One region of the Streptomyces sp. 2114.4 genome, then DNA from elsewhere that is predicted to be linked to it. Evidence: predicted binding sites of a transcription regulator. Region 1 holds the regulator's gene; the other holds the start of a gene.
The links. Region 1 encodes HrcA, which represses chaperone genes, less so after heat shock. Its sites were predicted from a motif close to TTNGCACTCNGNNNNNCNGAGTGCNAA; they were not measured.

Region 1 (6,260 bases):
TCGCCCCACACCCGCTCCACCAGCTCGGCGTCGTGCCGGCCCTCCACATAGATGCGCCCGGCGCGGGCGACCCGTGCGCGGGCGCCGGGCACGGCGAGTGATCCCGATGCCGTACGCGCCGGCGCGGTGGCCGCCGGCCGGTCATGGGGGCGTACGAGCGTGACCACCCGCCCCTCCAGGAGGAAGCCGCGTGGCTCCATGGGGAAGACCCGGTGCTTGCCGAAGCGGTCCTCCAGGGTGACCGTCGGGCCCTGTGCCGTCTTCTCGCAGCGGATCACGGCGCCGCAGAAGCCCGAGGTGACCTCCTCGACGACCAGATCGGGCTCGGCCGGCACCTCGGGCGCGGGCCGCTGCTTCTTCCACGGTGGGGTGAGGTCGGGGCTGTAGCGCTTGCTCTGCATCGGGTGGGCCTGTTCCGTCGGGGAGGGCGGGCGGTGGTGTGTGGAGGCCGGAAGCGGTGGTGTCGAGACCGGAAAGGGGCGGCGGGCCGGCGGGCAGTGGTCAGGAAGGCGCCACGCCGAAGCGGGCCGCCAGGGCGTCGCGTTGGGCGCGGACGAAGCGGGCGTCCACCACGGCGCCATGGCCGGGAACGTACCGTGCCTCCTCGCCGCCGAGGGCCAGCAGCCGGTCCAGCGCGCCGGGCCACTGCCGCGGCAGAGCGTCGGGGCCCGCCTGGGGCTCGCCGGACTCCTCGACCAGATCGCCGCAGAAGACGATCTCCGGCTCGCCGCCCCGGCCCGGTACCAGGACCGCCAGATCGTGGGCGGTGTGCCCGGGGCCGACGTTGGCGAGCAGCACCTGCCGGTCGCCCAGCTCGACGGTCAGCTGGCCGTGCACCTGGTGGTGCGGGGCGACGAGCAGATCGGCGGCCTCCGCGGCGGCGTCCCGCGCGACACCGTGCCGGATCGCGTCGTGCCGCAGCTCGTCCTTGCCGCGGCGCAGCAGCTCGCCCAGGCCGGCCGCCCCGAACACCGCGACGCCCGCGAAGGCGGCGGTGCCCAGCACATGATCGAAGTGGGGGTGGGTGAGCGCGATATGCGTCACGTCCCGGCCCAGCACCCCGCGGATCGTCCGGCGCAGCTCCGCACCGTCGCGCAGGGTCGCGCCGGTGTCGACGACGATGACCCCGGTGCTCCCCGCGATCACCCCGACCGTCTCGTCCCAGCCCGGCATCCGGCGCCTGGCGACGCCGTCACCGAGTCGTTCCCAACCGGCCTCTTCCCAAGCTGTACGCATACCGAGACGCTAGCGCCATCGCGATAGCGTTGCCCGACAGATCGGCCGAACACGGTCATCCGGCGAGCACTCCGCGCGCCCGCCCTTGCCGCGCCCGTGCTACCCGGCCGTACACTGGCTCAAGGTCTGGCACTCGGCCCGTGTGAGTGCCAGGAGAAACGAAGCGGCGGACGGCCGGACTGGAGGTGCGCGGGATGCTCAGTGAACGCAGGCTGGAGGTGCTGCGCGCCATCGTCCAGGACTACGTCGGGACGGAGGAGCCGGTCGGCTCCAAGGCGCTCACCGAACGCCACCGGCTCGGGGTCTCCCCGGCCACCGTCCGCAACGACATGGCGGTCCTGGAGGACGAGGGGTTCATCGCCCAGCCGCACACCAGCGCCGGGCGGATCCCGACCGACAAGGGCTACCGCCTGTTCGTCGACAAGCTGGCCGGCGTCAAGCCGCTGTCCAGCCCGGAGCGGCGGGCGATCCAGAACTTCCTGGACGGCGCCGTCGACCTCGACGACGTGGTGGGCCGCACGGTCCGGCTGCTGGCGCAGCTGACCCGGCAGGTCGCCGTCGTGCAGTACCCGTCCCTGACCCGGTCCACGGTCCGGCACGTCGAGCTGCTGGCCCTGGCCCCGGCCCGGCTGATGCTCGTACTGATCACGGACACCGGCCGGGTCGAGCAGCGGCTCATCGACTGCCAGGAACCGTTCGGCGAAACCTCCCTGGCGGATCTGCGGGCCCGGCTCAACAGCCGGGTCGTCGGCCGCCGGTTCGCGGATGTGCCGCAGTTGGTGCAGGATCTTCCGGAGTCCTTCGAGCAGGACGACCGCGGCACGGTCTCGACAGTGCTGTCGGTGTTGCTGGAAACTCTGGTGGAGGAGACCGAAGAGCGCCTGATGATCGGCGGCACCGCCAATCTCACGCGCTTCGGGCACGATTTCCCCCTGACCATCCGGCCGGTGCTGGAGGCCCTTGAGGAGCATGTGGTGATGCTCAAGCTGCTCGGGGAGGCCAAGGACTCGGGCATGACCGTACGCATCGGGCATGAGAATGCCCATGAAGGCCTGGCGTCCACATCGGTCGTCACGGTCGGCTACGGTTCGGGCGACGAGGCAGTCGCCAAACTCGGCGTGGTCGGACCGACCCGCATGGACTACCCCGGAACGATGGGAGCGGTACGCGCAGTGGCACGTTACGTCGGACAAATCCTCGCGGAGTCGTAAGTGGCCACGGATTACTACTCGGTCCTCGGCATCGGCCGCGACGCCTCGCAGGACCAGATCAAGAAGGCCTTCCGCCGGCTGGCGCGCGAGCTGCACCCGGACGTGAACCCGGATCCGAAGACCCAGGAGCGGTTCAAGGAGATCAACGCCGCTTACGAGGTGCTGTCGGACCCGCAGAAGAAGCAGGTCTACGACCTCGGCGGGGACCCCCTCTCGCAGGCCGGCGGCGGCCAGGGCGCGGGCGGCTTCGGCGCGGGCTTCGGCAACTTCTCCGACATCATGGACGCCTTCTTCGGCACTGCGTCGCAGCGCGGACCGCGCTCGCGCACCCGCCGTGGCCAGGACGCCATGATCCGGCTCGACATCGAGCTGAACGAAGCCGCCTTCGGCACCACCAAGGACATCCAGGTCGACACCGCCGTCGTCTGTACGACCTGCAGCGGTGAGGGCGCGGCCCCCGGCACCTCGGCGCAGACCTGCGACATGTGCCGCGGCCGCGGTGAGGTCTCCCAGGTCACCCGGTCCTTCCTCGGCCAGGTCATGACGTCCAGGCCGTGCCCGCAGTGCCAGGGCTTCGGCACGGTCGTGCCGACGCCGTGCCACGAGTGCGCCGGCGACGGCCGGATCCGCTCGCGCCGCACGCTCACCGTCAAGATCCCGGCCGGTGTCGACAACGGCACCCGCATCCAGCTCGCGGGCGAGGGCGAGGTCGGCCCCGGCGGCGGCCCCGCCGGTGATCTCTATGTGGAGATCCACGAGGTGGCGCATCCGGTCTTCCAGCGGCGCGGCGACGATCTGCACTGCACGGTCACCATCCCGATGACGGCGGCGGCGCTGGGCACGAAGTGCCCGCTGGAGACGCTGGACGGGGTGGAGGAGATCGATGTCCGGCCCGGTACCCAGTCCGGCCAGTCGATTCCGCTGCACCAGCGCGGCGTGACGCATCTGCGCGGCGGCGGCCGGGGCGATCTCATCGTCCACGTCGAGGTGATGACGCCGTCCAAGCTCGACGCCGACCAGGAGGACCTGCTGCGGCGGCTGGCCAAGCTCCGCGGGGAGGAGCGGCCCACGGGGCAGTTCCAGCCGGGGCAGCAGGGTCTCTTCTCGCGTCTGAAGGATGCGTTCAACGGGCGATAGCCCCAGGTGAGCCCGGGGGCCGGAGCCGTTCCCCGGGCGGCGCTGCGGCCTCGGACCCGGTTCGGAACGGCGCGGTGGGCGTGACACGATGTGCTCATGCCCACCGCACTGACCGATCTCTGCCGCCATCCGATCGTGCAGGCCCCGATGGCGGGAGGCGGCTCCGGACCCGAGCTGGCCGCCGCCGTCTGCGGGGCCGGCGGTCTCGGCTTCCTCGCCGCCGGCTACAAAACCGCCGACGGCATGTACCAGGAGATCAAACAGCTGCGGTCGCTGACCGACCGGCCCTTCGGCGTCAACCTCTTCATGCCGCAGCCCTCGCTGGCCGACGGCTCCGTCGTCGAGGCCTACCGCGAACAACTCGCGGGCGAGGCCGCCTGGTACGAGACCGAGCTCGGTGACACCGACGGACCCATCGACGACGGCTACGAGGCCAAGCTCGCGACCCTGCGGGACGATCCGGTGCCGGTGGTGTCCTTCACCTTCGGCTGCCCCTCGCGCGCCGTCCTCGACTCCTTCGCCGCGGTCGGCACGTACACGGTCGTCACGGTCACCACCGCCGCCGAGGCGCAGGCCGCCCAGTGGTCGGGCGCCGACGCGGTGTGTGTGCAGGGCGTGGAGGCCGGCGGCCACCAGGGCACCCACCGGGACGATCCGCATGCGGACGGGACCGGCTCGGGGCTGGGGCTGCTGGCGCTGCTCGGCCAGGTCCGTGAGGCCGTGCAGATCCCGGTGATCGCCGCGGGCGGGCTGATGCGCGGGGCGCAGATCGCGTCGGTGCTGGCCGCCGGGGCGAGCATGGCGCAGCTGGGCACCGCTTTCCTCGCCACCCCCGAATCGGGCGCCAACCCGCTGCACAAGCAGGCGCTGACCAACCCGCTGTTCACGCATACCGAGCTGACCCGGGCGTTCTCCGGGCGGCCCGCCCGCGGACTGGTCAACCGCTTCCTGCGCGAGCACGGCCCGTACGCCCCGGCCGCCTACCCCGCCGTCCACTACCTCACCTCCACGGTGCGCAAGGCCGCGGCCAAGGCGGGCGACGCGCAGGGCATGAGCCTGTGGGCCGGACAGGGGCACCGGCTGGCGCGGGAGCTGCCCGCCGGGCAGCTCGTGGACGTACTGGCGGTCGAACTGGACGCGGCGCGCGCCGCGTTGAGCCGCCCGCGCGCCGGCGGTGCCGCATGACCGCTCCGGTGTTCCTCGTCGATTCGCTCGCGGACGTACGGGCCGGCGGCACGCTGACCCTGGACGGCCCCGAGGGCCGGCACGCGGTGTCGGTGCGCCGGCTGCGGGCCGGTGAGGAGGTCGTCCTGACGGACGGCCACGGCACCGGCGCGCACGGCACGGTCGCCGCCGTCGAGGGCAAGGACCGGCTCACCGTCGCGGTCGCTGAACTGCGCACCGAGGCGTCGCCGGAGCCCACCATCACCGTCGTCCAGGCGCTCCCCAAGGGCGACCGCGGCGAGCTGGCCGTCGAGACGATGACCGAGACCGGTGTGGACGCCATCGTGCCCTGGGCGGCGGCGCGTTGCGTCACCCAGTGGAAGGGCGAGCGGGCCGCCAAATCGCTGGGCAAATGGCGTGCCACGGCCCGTGAGGCGGGCAAGCAGTCGCGCCGGCTGACCTTCCCCGAGGTCGCGGACCCGCTGACCACCAAGCAGGTGGCCACCCTGCTCGCCGACGCCGACTTCGCGGCCGTCCTCCACGAGGAGGGCAGCTCCCCGCTCGCCACCGCCGAACTCCCCGCCGAGGGCCGGATCGTGCTCGTCGTCGGGCCGGAAGGCGGGGTCTCCCCGGAGGAGCTGTCCCTCTTCGCCGAGGCGGGCGCCAGGCCCTACCGCTTGGGGACGACCGTGCTGCGCACCTCCACGGCGGGCACCGCGGCCACGGCGCTGCTGCTGGGGCGCACGGGGCGCTGGAGCTAGGGGGGCTCCCCCTAGGGAGACGCGGTCCCCGTCCGGGTCCTCGGGGTGACGGGCGCTCCCGTGCGGTGTGCGGCCCGGCCGGCGCGGGGACCGCGCGGCGGGGGGTGGGGTGGGCGCCCCGGTACGGCCTGCCCGGTAGCATCCGAGGCCGTGCGCACCGTGCGCAGGACGGATGACCCGGGAGGAGCCACCGGTGGCGGGAGAACCGCAGGCCGACTGCCTGTTCTGCAAGATCGTGGCGAAGGAGGTTCCGGCGACGATCGTCCGGGAGACCGACACCACCGTCGCGTTCCGCGACATCAATCCCCAGGCGCCCACCCACGTCCTGGTGATCCCCAAGGTGCACTACCCGGACGCGGCGAGCCTGGCCGCCGCCGAACCGCAGATCATCGCCGACATACTGCGCGAGTCCCGCGAGATCGCCGCCGAGGACAAGGTCGAGGACCGGGGCTACCGGGTCGTCTTCAACACCGGCGCCGGAGCGGGCCAGACCGTCTTCCACGCCCACCTGCACGTGCTCGGTGGCCGCGGCCTGCAGTGGCCCCCCGGATAACGCACCGTGTCCGTACGTGAATTGGTGGTCCTCGGCACCGCGAGCCAGGTCCCCACGCGGCACCGCAACCACAACGGCTACCTGCTGCGGTGGGACGGCCAGGGGCTGCTCTTCGACCCCGGCGAGGGAACGCAGCGGCAGATGCTGCGCGCCGGGGTCGCCGCCCACGACCTCCACCGGATCTGCGTCACGCACTTC
Region 2 (6,260 bases), 930 kb from region 1:
GACGCCGGGATCACCCTGCGGGTGCCGCGGCCCAAGCTGTGCACCGACAACGGCGCGATGGTCGCCGCCCTGGGCGCCGAGATGGTGGCACGGGGCAGGTCCGCCTCCGCCTGGGACCTCTCCGCCGACTCGTCCCTCCCGGTCACCGAACCGCATGTGCCCGGGGAGACCGGCGAGGAGCCGTCCGCCGCCGCGCACCACCACGACCACGATCACGTCCACGAGATGAGCAAGCACAACCTCTACTCCTGAGGCGCGGCTCCCGCGGCCGGGCGAGGACTCGTTTTGTCGTGTCGCGAGTCCTCGCCGCCGCCCCCGGCCCGAGCCGGGGCCAGAGGTCTTACCCTGGCAGGCAGCACCGGGCGCGCACGTGGGGAGGCGGCAGGCTGTGGACTGGTTCTGGTGGGTCTTCATCTTCTTCATGGCGGGCGGCTTCGCGAAGGTCGCCGACACCGCCCGCACGGCGCTGCGCACGCGGCACGAACGCAAGATGGAGCGGCTGGAGACCGCCCGTCAGGAACGGCAGGAGCTGGCCGCCGCGCAGCAGCCGCCACAGCCGGTGTGTGGCTGCACCCACCACCTCGCCAAGCATGACAAAAAGGGCAAGTGTCATGAGCTGGTGGAGGTGGCGGTCGCCTGGGACGCCGACCACAAGCCGGTGCAGTACGAGGCGGGCCAGTGCACCTGCCAGCAGTACATCGGCCCGCAGCCGCTCTCCCAGATCTACGCCGAGGACCTCACCGACCTGGCATGAACGCCGGCACCGGCCCGGCGTGAGCGCCGGTCAGCAGGCCTCCGCCGCCGGGCGCCCCAGCAGCATCATGGGGGCGCCGGCGACCCGGGTCAGGAAGATCGTGCAGGAGTTGCGGCCCCCGCCGAGCTTCAGCTTCCTGCGCAGCTCCTCCGGCTCCACCGCCGAGCCGCGCTTCTTGATCACCGCGATGCCGACCTCGCGCTCCCGCAGCAGCGCCTTGAGCCTCTTCACATGGAACGGCAGCACATCGGTGATCGCGTAGGCCGTCGCATACGGCGTCTCGACCAGCCGGTCCGCGGTCAGGTACGCGATCGTCGGATCGATCAGCCGCCCGCCGATCCGCCGGGCGACATCCGCGACCAGATGGGCGCGGATCACCGCCCCGTCCGGCTCGTACAACCAGTCCCCGACCGGCCCCGGCTCGGGATCCGGCAGCCCTGCGCCGAGCAGCGAGTCCCCGCCCGGGAGCAGCGTGGCGCGGCGGCCGCCGGGTGTGATGCTCCCCGCCCCGCCCTCCGCCGCGCCGAACCACACCACGGCCTCCTTGACGTCGCCCCCGTCCGAGATCCACTCCGTCTCGGCGTCCTCGGGCAGGGCGTCGTGCGGCACCCCCGGCGCGATCTTCAACGCCGCGACCGGGGCCTTACGGGCCGCCTCGACGGCCCACGACAGCGGCGGTGAGTACGCCTCCGGATCGAAGATGCGGCCCCCGCGGGCCTTGCTGCGCCGCGCCGGATCGACGAACACCGCGTCATATCCGGCGGTGTCCACCTCCGTCACGTCCGCGCAGCGCACCTCGATCAGCTCCGCCAGCCCCAGCGCCTCGGCATTGGCCCGGGCCGCCGCACAGGCCAGCGGGTCGCGGTCGACGGCCAGCACCCGGATCCCGGCCCGCGCCAGCGCCAGCGCGTCACCGCCGATGCCGCAGCACAGATCGGCCAGCGTACGGACGCCGAGCGCGGCGAACCGGGCCGCGCGGTGGGCGGCGACGCTGGTGCGGGTGGACTGCTCGACGCCGTTCGGCGTGAAGTACATCAACTGCGCGTCCGCCCCGAACTTCGCCGCCGCGCGCTGCCGTAGCTGGGCTTGGCCCAGCGCGGCGGAGACCAGCGGCGCGGGGTACGTGCGCCGCAGCCGGGTGGCTGCCGCCAGCTCGTCCGACGGGGTGTGGTCCCGTAGCTCGGCCAGCAAGGCTTGGCCTTCCGGGGTCAGCAGGTCGGCGAAGGTGTCGGCGTCGTTCACGATGCCAATTGTCTCCCCACGATTTCGGCTTCCCCGCCGTGGGGGTTGCTCGCCGTTTTTCGCCCGCTGCGCGGTGCGCCCGCCGTTGCGCCTGGCGGCGGGCGGGTCCGCTGCGCGGGGCTGTGGGTGCGGTGACGGGCCTGCGCGGGTGGGGTGCCGGACTGCTTCGCTTTACGCTCCGCCTTTGCTCTTTCTTGGAGCCTTCGGAAGCAAAGCCCGGCACCCCACCCGCTCCGGCCCGTCCCCTCCCGTTGGGGGTGGGAAGAAGGCCGGTGGGGTGGGCCTGGGTGGTCCGGTGCGCCTTGTCGGCACGGGGAAATCGGCTACGACCGTGGCCCCCACTCACGTTCACTTAACTCCCCACGGGAGGGGACGGGCCGGAGGGGCCTGGTGTGGACGTAAAGCGAAGCAGTCCACACCAGGCCCCGGAGGACCGTCACCGCACCCACAGCCCCGCGCAGCGGACATCGCCCGCCGCAGGCGGAACGGCGGGAAAGCCAAAAACGGGCCTAGGCAAAGCGCAGCGCAACGGCGAGCAGCACCCACGGCGGGAAAGAAGAAAACGCGGGAAAACTACGCCGGCTCACGCCGGCGCTGCGCATGGTCGCTGATCCGCAGCAGCAAGGCCACCATCACCCAGTTCGCGACGAGGGACGAGCCTCCCTTGGCGAGGAAGGGGAGGGCCTTGCCGGTCAGGGGGATCAGGCCGGTGACGCCGCCGGCGACGACGAAGACCTGGAGGAGCAGGGCGCCGGAGAGGCCGACCGCGAGCAGCTTGCCGAAGGGGTCGCGGGCGGTCAGCCCGACGCGCAGGCCGCGCTGGGCCAGCAGGACGTACAGCATGATCACGACCATCACCCCGGCCAGCCCCATTTCCTCGCCGACGGTGGTGAGGATGAAGTCGCTGTTGCCGGCGAAGCCGATCAGCTCGGGGTGGCCCTGGCCGAGTCCGCTGCCGGAGATGCCGCCGCTGCCGAAGCTGAACAGGGCCTGGCCGAGCTGGTTGGACATGCCCTCCGCGATGCCTTCCTTGGTGAAGGCCCGCATCGGGTCGAGCCAGGCGGTGACCCGGCCGTGGACGTGGGGCTCCAGGGAGCCGACGACGGCCGCGCCGACGACGGCCATCAGGAGGCCGCAGACCACCCAGCTGGTGCGGTTCGTGGCCATGTACAGCATGATCACGAAGACGCCGAAGAAGATCAGCGAGGTGCCCAGGTCCCGTTCGAAGACCAGCACCAGCAGGCTGATCACCCAGATGGTGAAGATCGGTGCGAGCTGCCGCCCCGGGGGCAGTTGGGCGCCCAGGACGCGGCGTCCGGCCAGTGCCAGCGCATCGCGGTTGACGGTGAGGTAGCCCGCGAAGAACACCGAGATCATGATCTTCACGAACTCGCCGGGCTGCAGCGACAGCGGCCCGAGCAGGATCCAGCGCTTGGCGCCGTACATGTCGGCGCCGAAGAAGGCCGGGGCCATCAGCAGCACCAGCGCGACCACCATCGTCAGATAGATGTAGCGCTGCAGAACGCGGTGATCGCGCAGCACCAGCAGGATGACGATGCAGACCGCCACCCCGATCACTGTCCACACCAGTTGCCCGCTCGCCGCCTCGGCGATCTTGAGCCGGGGCGTCTGCGCGTAGGTGACGTCCAGGCGGTGCAGCAGCACCAGGCCGAGTCCGGTCAGCAGCGTCGCCAGCGGCAGGATCAGCGGATCGGCGCGGGGCGCGTAGCGGCGCAGGACCAGGTGCGGGACCAGCGCCACGAAGAACATGCTGACGGCGAAGCCGGCCAGCCCGCCGGGCAGCCGGCCGGTCATCGACAGGCCGGTGCAGGCATACCCGAAGTCCGCGATCAGCACCGCGAGGGCGAGCAGCCATGCCTCGGCCCGCCGGCGGTCCGGTGCCTGGGCCAGTGCGGCGAACGTCATGGTGCGTTCGGCGTCGCTCTCCCGCTGCCGGGCCGCCCGGGGAACGCTGGTCTGTCCACGCACGGGTTTCCTCCGCCACTGATCGTCGAGGCCGCGGGCCGGCCGGGATGTGCCCGGTTCGTCGGCAGGCAGTCGGGGAGGTAGACGAGGCAGCCGGTGGCGTGGTTGCGAGGGAAGGGGAAGGTGTGTCCGATTTGATGGGAACGTGGCCGTCATCCGGCTTCTGCCCCGTCCCGGACCCGTTCTGCGTCAGTCCCCGTCCCGTACTGATCCGTCCCACGTCCCCTCCTGGTCCCGCCCCGATCCGCCGCGGAAGGCCTGGCCGGCCGGGGCGCGGCCCGCCGTCGGCCACGGCTCGGGGCCGCCGGTCAACCGGAGCGGAGGCAAGCGCACCCCGCCGCGCTGGCACTCCGCTTGACCGAGTGCTAACCGCGTCATAGTCTCGGCGTTGGCACTCTCCAGTGGGGAGTGCCAGACACACAGCGACGGGCAGGTCCGGCACCCGCGACGACGGATCGACCTGGTCGCCACCTCAGACAGTTAACCCCGTGAGATCTCCGAAGGGGGAGGTCGGATCGTGACGACCACCAGCTCCAAGGTTGCCATCAAGCCGCTTGAGGACCGCATTGTGGTCCAGCCGCTCGACGCCGAGCAGACCACGGCTTCGGGCCTGGTCATTCCGGACACCGCCAAGGAGAAGCCCCAGGAGGGCGTCGTCCTGGCCGTGGGCCCGGGCCGTGTCGAGGACGGCAAGCGCGTCGAGCTCGACGTCAACGTCGGCGACGTCGTGCTCTACAGCAAGTACGGCGGCACCGAGGTGAAGTACAACAACGAGGACTACCTCGTTCTCTCGGCTCGCGACGTGCTCGCGATCGTCGAGAAGTAAGTCACCCAGTTTTGCCGTGATCTGCGCCCCTGGTTCCCGCGTCTAAACAACCCGGGGCAGGGGCGCAGTTCGTTTGAGCGACAGCGGTCCCCACGTCGTGGCCGAGGATCGCATTGAGAGGACTTGAAGCAACCCATGGCGAAGATCCTGAAGTTCGACGAGGACGCCCGTCGCGCCCTTGAGCGCGGCGTCAACAAGCTTGCCGACACGGTCAAGGTGACGATCGGCCCCAAGGGCCGCAACGTCGTCATCGACAAGAAGTTCGGCGCGCCGACCATCACCAACGACGGTGTCACCATCGCCCGTGAGGTCGAGGTCGACGACCCGTACGAGAACCTGGGCGCCCAGCTCGTCAAGGAGGTGGCGACCAAGACCAACGACATCGCGGGTGACGGCACCACCACCGCCACCGTGCTGGCCCAGGCGCTGGTCCGCGAGGGTCTGCGCAACGTCGCCGCCGGCGCCTCCCCGGCCGCCCTGAAGAAGGGCATCGACGCCGCCGTCAAGGCCGTCTCCGACGAGCTCCTGGCGACCGCCCGCCCGATCGACGACAAGACCGACATCGCCGCCGTGGCCGGTCTGTCCGCGCAGGACAAGCAGGTCGGCGAGCTCATCGCCGAGGCGATGGACAAGGTCGGCAAGGACGGTGTCATCACCGTCGAGGAGTCCAACACCTTCGGTCTGGAGCTGGACTTCACCGAGGGCATGGCCTTCGACAAGGGCTACCTGTCGCCGTACATGGTCACCGACCAGGAGCGGATGGAGGCCGTCCTCGAGGACCCGTACATCCTGATCCACCAGGGCAAGATCTCCTCGATCCAGGACCTGCTGCCGCTGCTGGAGAAGGTCATCCAGGCCGGTGCCTCCAAGCCGCTGCTGATCATCGCCGAGGACGTCGAGGGCGAGGCCCTGTCGACCCTGGTGGTCAACAAGATCCGTGGCACCTTCAACGCCGTGGCCGTCAAGGCCCCCGGCTTCGGTGACCGCCGCAAGGCCATGCTCGGCGACATCGCCACCCTCACCGGTGCGACCGTCATCGCCGAGGAGGTCGGCCTCAAGCTCGACCAGGCCGGTCTGGACGTGCTCGGCACCGCCCGCCGGGTGACCGTCACCAAGGACGACACCACCATCGTCGACGGTGGCGGCAAGTCCGAGGACGTCACCGGTCGCGTCGCGCAGATCAAGGCCGAGATCGAGTCCACCGACTCCGACTGGGACCGCGAGAAGCTCCAGGAGCGCCTGGCCAAGCTCGCCGGTGGCGTGTGCGTCATCCGCGTGGGCGCGGCCACCGAGGTCGAGCTCAAGGAGAAGAAGCACCGTCTGGAGGACGCCATCTCCGCGACCCGCGCCGCGGTCGAGGAGGGCATCGTCTCCGGTGGTGGCTCCGCTCTGGTGCACGCCGCCAAGGTGCTGGAGGGCTCCCTCGGCAAGGAGGGTGACGAGGCCACCGGT

Region 2: groES (co-chaperone GroES) is a predicted target of HrcA. The motif match lies at 4,325-4,351, and genes of this name have one in related genera.

Annotation. Positions count from the first base shown of each region.
Region 1 is NZ_FYEY01000001.1:2,497,660-2,503,919, reverse strand. Features, by position in the region: gene CFW40_RS10940 (DUF3097 domain-containing protein) at 1-401, opposite strand, end outside; gene CFW40_RS10935 (MBL fold metallo-hydrolase) at 502-1,236, opposite strand; gene hrcA (heat-inducible transcriptional repressor HrcA) at 1,431-2,447, shown strand; gene dnaJ (molecular chaperone DnaJ) at 2,448-3,584, shown strand; gene CFW40_RS10920 (nitronate monooxygenase) at 3,681-4,769, shown strand; gene CFW40_RS10915 (16S rRNA (uracil(1498)-N(3))-methyltransferase) at 4,766-5,509, shown strand; gene CFW40_RS10910 (histidine triad nucleotide-binding protein) at 5,703-6,062, shown strand; gene CFW40_RS10905 (ribonuclease Z) at 6,069-6,260, shown strand, end outside.
Region 2 is NZ_FYEY01000001.1:3,429,207-3,435,466, reverse strand. Features, by position in the region: gene tsaD (tRNA (adenosine(37)-N6)-threonylcarbamoyltransferase complex transferase subunit TsaD) at 1-252, shown strand, start outside; gene CFW40_RS14850 (hypothetical protein) at 389-754, shown strand; gene CFW40_RS14845 (class I SAM-dependent methyltransferase) at 785-1,996, opposite strand; gene CFW40_RS14840 (FtsW/RodA/SpoVE family cell cycle protein) at 2,570-3,922, opposite strand; gene groES (co-chaperone GroES) at 4,500-4,808, shown strand; gene groL (chaperonin GroEL) at 4,944-6,260, shown strand, end outside.